DNA from 2 places in the Roseburia sp. 499 genome. Region 1 is predicted to be linked to the other one. Evidence: a T-box and tRNA genes for the amino acid it is inferred to sense, from the RefSeq annotation. Region 1 holds a T-box; the other holds one or more tRNA genes.
The links. The T-box of region 1 lies ahead of pheS (phenylalanine--tRNA ligase subunit alpha). A T-box ahead of a tRNA ligase gene usually reads a tRNA of that ligase, here a tRNA-Phe.

Region 1 (4,428 bases):
TTAATTTTATTTTTCTTATATTATCGTTAGTAATACCATATTATTTAAGCCTGTGTGTAGATGAAATTTTAAAACAAGAGGGATGGAACACAGTTATTGCTATGCTGGGAAAGTTTTTTGTTCTAGCGGTTGTAGAGTGTGTAGTTTTTCTGTTGATTAGCGAATGGAATATAAAATTATCTAATATAGTGGCATTTCAAATTGAATTTGATACATTGCGTTATATTAAATTTGTAAAATATAAAGCACTTAGAAAATTTGATAACGTATATTTGACACAAAGAATTAATAATGATGCGGTTATGATCGGAGATTATTTAGTGGAAAAAATTCCTGTTTTTGTTAAAAATATAGTGTTGATACTTTTTTTAGTACCAATTATGTTTTATATGTATGTACCAATGGGGATTTTTTTAGTGATTTTCATCGTAGTATTTTATGGTGTTTATTTTGGAACAAAGAATATTTTATATAAACGAAATCATGAGATGCTGGAAGCTCAAAGTAAGTTCTTTTCGATGATTGATAATCAGATTTTCAATATGTTAGTAATAAAGATAAATGCATGGTATAAAGAAAAGGATAAGGAATTCGTAAGTGCAGTGAACAACTTTTTCGAAAAATCAATGAAATATCTTAGGATAGATTTCTCTTTGACAGCGTTCAATGAGTTTCTTTCTAGAATAGCATATGCAGGAAGTATATTAATTTTAGGATGGGCAGTAGCACACGGAAGTGTTTCTGTAGGTATACTTACTACTGTTTTTATGTATATAGAAATGATATTGTCCAAAATAAAAGATTTAACAGAGATTGGAAAGTATAGAGAATCATATAGAGTTGCTGTAAATAGGATGGAAAATATATTTCAACTAGAACAGGAAGAAAATGGAGAGGAGTTATTGACAAAAATTGATACTATTAGCGTAAATCAACTAGCGGTTAGAGATGATAAGAACTTTATTTTTAAAGGAAAAGATGTAGAATTGAAAAAAGGAAATATTTATTTGCTATATGGAGAGAATGGAACAGGAAAATCAACATTCATTGAAACTTTAACAGGAGTATTGGAAGCAGCGGAGGGAAATATTTTATACAATGGAGTAGATATTTCTAAATTAAATATGTACGAAATCAGAAGAAAATTGGTAGCAATTACAGAACAGGAGCCAATGCTACAAGATGGAACTATTAGGGAGAATCTTCTATATGGTTTAAATAGAGAAAAGGAGGAAATAGAAGATGAAACAGGTTTATTAGAATTTGTAAAAAGAAAACCAGAAGGAATGAATACATATGTTAGTAATAGAAATACGAATTTGTCAGGTGGGGAAAAACAAAAAATTGCGGTTTGCAGGTCCATGTTGAAAGGGGCGGATATATTGATTTTGGATGAACCGACTAGCGCAATGGATGATATAAGCGTAAAAAGGATAGTTGAAAAATTAAAAAGTTTTAAGGAGGATCATATTATTATTGTAATTTCTCACGACAGTAGGTTGAAAGATATTGCGGATGATATTATACATTTTAAATAATATATGGAAATAAGGCGAAGAAGAGAATGTAAAAAATACTTGCACTTTTATTTTTACCGTGCTAAAATAATATCCATGCAAATAATGAAAGGCAATGAAGGTGTTCAGTAGAGAGCTACACTGCTTACAGAGAGAGAGGATTATCAGCTGCAAGTCCTCTTAAGAAAAGAAGGCAATCGAATTTCCCACCGGAGCTGCATATCTGAAATGAACGTTATAGCAAGTAAGATATGACGTATGTGCACGTTACGCATTAAGTGAGAGTTTAAGAATTGTTTCTTAAGAAGCAGGGTGGTACCGCGGAATATTTCGTCCCTATGTTAGTCTTTGACTGGCATAGGGATTTTTTGCGCGAATAAGCGTGGAAGGAATACTTAATAAAAATTTAGAGGAGAAAGACAATGAAAGAAAAACTGGAAAAAATCAAAGCAGACGCAGTCCGTGAGATTCAAAATTCCGACGGATTGGAAAAATTAAATGAAGTCAGAGTTGCTTTTCTTGGAAAAAAAGGTGAACTGACTGCTGTATTAAAAGGAATGAAGGATGTTCTTCCGGAAGAGCGTCCAAAGGTAGGTCAATGGGTAAATGAAACACGCGAAAGCATTGAAAAGCTCATTGAAGAGACAAAGAATAAAATGGAAGCAGCAGAGCGTGAGGAACGCTTAAAGAAAGAAGTTATTGACGTTACCTTGCCAGCGAAAAAGAACCGCGTAGGTCATCGTCATCCAAATACCATTGCATTAGAAGAAGTAGAACGTATCTTTATTGGTATGGGATATGAAGTAGTGGAAGGACCGGAAGTAGAATATGATTACTATAATTTTGAAGCATTAAATATTCCGGCAAATCACCCGGCAAAGGATGAGCAGGATACCTTTTATATCAATGATAAAATTGTACTTCGTACACAGACCTCACCGGTACAGGTGCGAGAGATGGAAAAGGGCAAACTGCCAATCCGCATGATTGCACCGGGAAGAGTATTCCGTTCTGACGAAGTAGATGCAACACATTCTCCGTCTTTCCATCAGATTGAAGGATTGGTCATTGATAAAAATGTTACCTTTGCAGATTTAAAGGGAACCTTGCAGGAATTTGCAAAAGAATTATTCGGAGAAGACACGAAGGTGAAGTTCCGTCCACATCACTTCCCGTTCACAGAGCCAAGTGCAGAAGTAGATGTTACCTGCTTTAAATGTGGTGGCAAGGGCTGCCGTTTCTGTAAGGGAGAAGGTTGGATTGAAATCTTAGGTTGTGGTATGGTTCATCCACATGTATTAGAAATGAGCGGTATTGACCCGGAAGAATACTCCGGATTTGCATTCGGTGTAGGTTTGGAACGTATCGCACTGTTAAAATACGAAATTGACGATATGAGATTGTTATATGAGAACGATGACCGTTTCTTGAAACAGTTCTAAGTAGGAGGATATTATGAAGACATCATTATCATGGATTAAGGAATATGTGCCGGAACTGGATGTGACAGCACAAGAATATACAGATGCAATGACCCTTTCCGGTTCTAAGGTAGAGTGGTATGAAAAATTGGATGCAGATTTGGACAAAATTGTTATTGGACAGATTGAAAAAATTGAAAAGCATCCGGATGCGGATAAATTAGTTATTTGTCAGGTAAATATTGGAACAGGAGAAAATATCCAGATTGTAACCGGAGCACCGAATGCAAAAGAAGGATGTAAAGTACCTGTTGTATTAGATGGCGGAAGAGTTGCCGGTGGACATGACGGTCAGAAAACACCGGGTGGTGTAAAAATAAAAAAAGGAAAATTAAGAGGTGTAGAGTCTTTCGGAATGATGTGTTCCATTGAAGAATTGGGTTCTACCAAAGATTTTTATCCGGAAGCACCGGAAAATGGACTTTACATTTTTGATGACGATGCAGTCGTTGGGGAAAGCGCTATCCATGCGTTAGGATTGGACGATACAGTGGTGGAATATGAGATTACTTCTAATCGTGTAGATTGCTTCGGTATCCTTGGAATTGCAAGAGAGGCGGCAGCTACTTTTGGAAAAGAATTCCGTCCACCTGTAGTAACAGAAACCGGAAATAGTGAAAATGTAAATGATTATATTAAGGTTAATGTACACAATACAGATTTGTGTCCAAGATATTGTGCAAGAGTGGTAAAAAATATCAAAATTGCACCATCACCAAAGTGGATGCAGCAACGATTGGCAGCACAGGGCATTCGTCCAATTAATAATATCGTAGATATTACAAACTATGTTATGGAAGAATATGGTCAGCCAATGCATGCTTACGATTTAGATACCATTGCAGGAAAAGAAATCAATGTACGTTGTGCTGAAAAGGGAGAAAAGTTCGTTACCCTGGATGGTCAGGAACGTACTATGGATGATTCGGTGCTGATGATTTGCGATGGAGAAAAGGCAATCGGTATTGCGGGTATCATGGGTGGAGAAAATTCCATGATTACAGATAATGTACAGACAATGTTATTTGAAGCAGCATGCTTTGATGGAACCAATATTCGTCTTTCTAGCAAAAAGGTGGGATTAAGAACAGACGCATCCGGAAAGTTTGAAAAGGGACTAGATCCGAATAATGCAATCGATGCCATTAATCGTGCCTGCCAGTTAATTGAAGAATTAGGAGCAGGAGAAGTAGTCGGTGGTGTCGTAGATGTTTATGGAAAAGTAAAGGAAGGAAGAAGAATTCCTTTTGATGCAGATAAAGTAAATAAATTATTAGGAACTGACATCGATAAAGAAACTATGATAGGCTACTTTAAGAAGATTGACTTGGATTACGATTATGAGAAAAATGAAGTTGTTGTTCCTTCCTGGAGACAGGATTTAGAACGATTGGCGGATTTGGCAGAAGAGGTAGCAAGATTCTATGGAT
Region 2 (4,428 bases), 1.3 Mb from region 1:
GCTCCGACGTAAAACGAAATACCTGTTCAATTACATACAGTCCCTGCTGTTTTGCTTGATATGCTGCAAAAGTATAACGATTTCTTGCCTGACTCTCCCCTGCAAATGCACGCATTAAGTTCTTCATTGTTTCACTCTGCTTAAAATCTGTTGCCATAAAATTTCCTGCCTTTCATATTATTTCCATAATATGATGTGCAAAAAACAGAAACCTTATACTTATTCTATTCTTGCCGGTCAAATGCATGAATCCAATCCGCTCGGAAAAAATAGAGCATAAAAATAACAGAACTTAAAGACCATGTCAACGGATACGCCCAAAATACTGTCCGAATTACCGGAAAAATTTGTACTGCTATCGTAATATATGTAATTCGTATCATACACCAACAAACCAGCATTACTACCATAGGAACAGTCGACTTTCCTGCCCCTCTGAAAATAGCTGCCAGACAGTGAGACAATGCTAACAGAAAATAGAACAATGTAACAGTTCTCGCCTGAGTAGTTCCATACTGTATTACGGCTGGTGTATTGTCAAAAGCCCCCACCAACTGCGGAATAAACACAAAAATCAATATCCCTATTATTTCCGCCATTGTGATGCAACAAATAATCCCAAAACGAGCTCCTTTTTTTGCCCGATCATACTGTTTTGCCCCAAGATTCTGGCTGATAAAGGTAGTCAATGACATCGCAAAACAATTAATCGGCAGAAATCCAAATCCCTCTATCTTAGCATAGGCGCCACAGCCCGCTACTGCTGCCGAACCAAATGCATTTATATTGGACTGTACCACCACATTTGCAAGAGCAATAATAGAATTCTGTATTCCCGCAGGTACACCGTTACTAATAATTTGTCTCATCATATTACCATGGAACCGTATTTTTTTCACCTGAATACGATATTCCTCTTTACTTCTTATCAGACGCACAAAACACAGTACTGCACTTAAAATCTGCGAAATAATGGTAGCCGCCGCTGCTGCTCCAACTCCCATTTTTAATACTGCAATAAACAACAAATCTAATGCAATGTTAGTAATAGAAGAAATAATCAAATACATGAGCGGATGTCGGCTATCCCCTACCGATTGCAAAATCCCCACAAAAATATTGTACATAACAAATCCGAGAGAACCTGCAAAATAAATCCGAAAATATAAAATAGAATTTGGAAGAACCGATTCCGGTGTTCCCATCCACTGTAAAATATAAGGCGTCGCCAACATTCCAACCAGCGTCAAGACAACTCCTGCCATTAATCCAAGTGCTACCAAAGTATGCACCGCCTTTTCCAATTCTTCCGTTTTACGCGCACCAAAGTAACGCGCAATTACCACACCAGCTCCCATGGCAATTCCATTGAAAAAACCTACCATTAAAAAAATCAGATTCCCTGATGAACTTACCGCAGCCAATGCATCACTGCCAATAAAATTTCCTACTATCAGGGAATCCGCTGTATTATATAACTGTTGAAAAAGGTTACCCAGAAAAATTGGCACTGCAAATGCAATCATCTTTTTCCAAATAACCCCTTCCGTTAATAATGTTGATGATTTTGTATTTTTCACTCCTGTTACCTGCCTTTGTACCACTACCCCTTATTTCTTATCTTATACTCTTTCAAATAGCCTATGAAATCTCTAATTTACAAGAACCTCTCATCTTTAATGGACATTCATAAACATTATCTCCATCACTTTTTCCAATATAAGATATTGGACATTTTCTGCAATCCCCCTTAGCAAAATCTATTGGTACCTCAAACTGTAATGTTGCCTTTTTCACCCCCTGGGATTCCTCTGAGGTCTTAATATTCTTCCAACTCAATGCCTGTCCGCATCCACACTTATCCATTCCTTTTGACACCGGACGTCCACATCCCGGGCAAGAATAGTAGACCTGATCCATATCCCCTTTTGTTTCAATCACCTCCGCAGAAAACTGCTTAATCAATTGTTCCCGCAATTCATCTGTCATCATATATTATCATCCTTTCTAATGATTAATTCGTTCTAATAAATCGCGTATTTTCTCTTTCCTTATATATGTTAATTCTAGCACATGCAGAAAATTTTTTCACTATAGTTTTTTGAGTTTTTTATTTTCGACATACTGCACAAAAAAAGAAGTGCTAATTTAACACTTCTTTTCTATACTAATGAGCGTGCCGGGGTTCGAACCCGGGACAACTTGATTAAAAGTCAAGTGCTCTACCAACTGAGCTACACACCCAAATTTTCTAATTAACTGAAAGTGCCCAGTTCCGGAATCGAACCAGAGACACGAGGATTTTCAGTCCTCTGCTCTACCAACTGAGCTAACTGGGCAGTTGACTAAAAAAAGAATTGCGGGGACAGGATTTGAACCTGTGACCTTCGGGTTATGAGCCCGACGAGCTTCCAGACTGCTCCACCCCGCGATATAAGATAAATGGGCGGAGAAGGATTCGAACCTTCGAAGGCATTGCCAGCAGATTTACAGTCTGTCCCCTTTGGCCACTCGGGAATCCACCCATAATGAAAATATGAAATTTTCAAAAAGCCGATGATCGGACTCGAACCGATAACCTGCTGATTACAAATCAGCTGCTCTGCCAATTGAGCCACATCGGCATATACTATCTATATAGTAACAAAAATGGGACCTACAGGGCTCGAACCTGTGACCCTCTGCTTGTAAGGCAGATGCTCTCCCAGCTGAGCTAAGATCCCATATTAACGACCCAGAAGGGACTCGAACCCTCGACCTCCGCCGTGACAGGGCGGCGCTCTAACCAACTGAGCCACTAGGCCTTCTATTAAGGCATATACCTTAAAAAGTTCACACAGAAATCTTCATCCGTTCTTGGTCAAGCCCTCGACCGATTAGTAACAGTCAGCTACATGCATTACTGCACTTCCACCTCTGCCCTATCTACCTTGTACTCTTCAAGGGGTCTTACTTCCTAAGAATGGGATATCTCATCTTGAGGGGGGCTTCACGCTTAGATGCCTTCAGCGTTTATCCCTTCCGGACTTGGCTACTCTGCCATGGCATTGGTATGCCAACAGATACACCAGTGGTCCGTCCATCCCGGTCCTCTCGTACTAAGGACAGCTCCTCTCAAATATCCTACGCCCGCGCCGGATAGGGACCGAACTGTCTCACGACGTTCTGAACCCAGCTCGCGTACCGCTTTAATGGGCGAACAGCCCAACCCTTGGGACCTGCTACAGCCCCAGGATGCGATGAGCCGACATCGAGGTGCCAAACCACTCCGTCGATGTGAACTCTTGGGAGTGATAAGCCTGTTATCCCCAGGGTAGCTTTTATCCGTTGAGCGATGGCAATCCCACTTTATACCACCGGATCACTAAGTCCTAGTTTCCTACCTGCTCCACCCGTCGGTGTCGCAGTCAAGCTCCCTTCTGCCTTTGCACTCTACAAATGGTTTCCGACCATTCTGAGGGAACCTTTGAGCGCCTCCGATACCCTTTCGGAGGCGACCGCCCCAGTCAAACTCCCCGCCTGGCATTGTCCCACCGCCGGATCACGGCGGCTGGTTAGAAATCCAATACTGCAAGGGTGGTATCCCAACAGTGGCTCCATTGAAACTGGCGTTCCAACTTCTAAGCCTCCCACCTATCCTGTACATGCAGTACCGAATCCCAGTACCAAACTGGAGTAAAGCTCCATGGGGTCTTTCCGTCCTGGCGCGGGTAACCAGCATCTTCACTGGTACTTCAATTTCACCGGGTGCATTGTCGAGACAGTGCTCAAATCATTACGCCTTTCGTGCGGGTCGGAACTTACCCGACAAGGAATTTCGCTACCTTAGGACCGTTATAGTTACGGCCGCCGTTTACTGGGGCTTAAATTCAAAGCTTCGCTTGCGCTAACCTCTCCTCTTAACCTTCCAGCACCGGGCAGGCGTCAGCCCATATACCTCACCTTTCGGTTTTGCATAGACCTGTGTTTTTGCTAAACAGTTGCTTGAGCCTATTCTCTGCGGCCCATCAAAGATGGGCACCCCTTCTCCCGAAGTTACGGGGTCATTTTGCCGAGTTCCTTAACAATGCTTCTCCCGTCGGCCTTAGGATTCTCTCCTCATCCACCTGTGTCGGTTTACGGTACGGGTACAGTATAAACAATAGCGGCTTTTCTTGGTACATGGCTCACATGCTTCGCTACTTTAGTTCGCTCCACATCACGTCTTCGGATTGCTAAGCGGATTTGCCAACTTAACTCCTACCTCGCTTGTACCGGTCTTTCCATTCCCGGCTCATGCTTTCCACATACGTCCCCACAGTTCTGTTATACTGCAGTACAGGAATATCAACCTGTTGTCCATCGACTACGTCTTTCGACCTCGCCTTAGGTCCCGACTTCCCCAGAGCAGATCAGCTTTACTCTGGAAACCTTGGATATTCGGCCGGA

Region 2: it encodes a tRNA-Phe, which carries the amino acid that the T-box ahead of pheS (phenylalanine--tRNA ligase subunit alpha) is inferred to sense. The anticodon was not compared.

What each region holds. Positions count from the first base shown of each region.
Region 1 is NZ_CP135164.1:1,634,046-1,638,473, reverse strand. Features, by position in the region: gene BIV20_RS08170 (ATP-binding cassette domain-containing protein) at 1-1,538, shown strand, start outside; T-box leader at 1,624-1,858, shown strand; gene pheS (phenylalanine--tRNA ligase subunit alpha) at 1,940-2,959, shown strand; gene pheT (phenylalanine--tRNA ligase subunit beta) at 2,973-4,428, shown strand, end outside.
Region 2 is NZ_CP135164.1:2,981,760-2,986,187, forward strand. Features, by position in the region: gene rbr (rubrerythrin) at 1-157, opposite strand, end outside; gene BIV20_RS14635 (MATE family efflux transporter) at 225-1,580, opposite strand; gene BIV20_RS14640 (hypothetical protein) at 1,642-1,992, opposite strand; tRNA gene BIV20_RS14645 (tRNA-Lys) at 2,172-2,244, opposite strand; tRNA gene BIV20_RS14650 (tRNA-Phe) at 2,267-2,339, opposite strand; tRNA gene BIV20_RS14655 (tRNA-Met) at 2,358-2,431, opposite strand; tRNA gene BIV20_RS14660 (tRNA-Tyr) at 2,444-2,525, opposite strand; tRNA gene BIV20_RS14665 (tRNA-Thr) at 2,552-2,624, opposite strand; tRNA gene BIV20_RS14670 (tRNA-Val) at 2,651-2,723, opposite strand; tRNA gene BIV20_RS14675 (tRNA-Asp) at 2,731-2,804, opposite strand; rRNA gene BIV20_RS14680 (23S ribosomal RNA) at 2,857-4,428, opposite strand, start outside.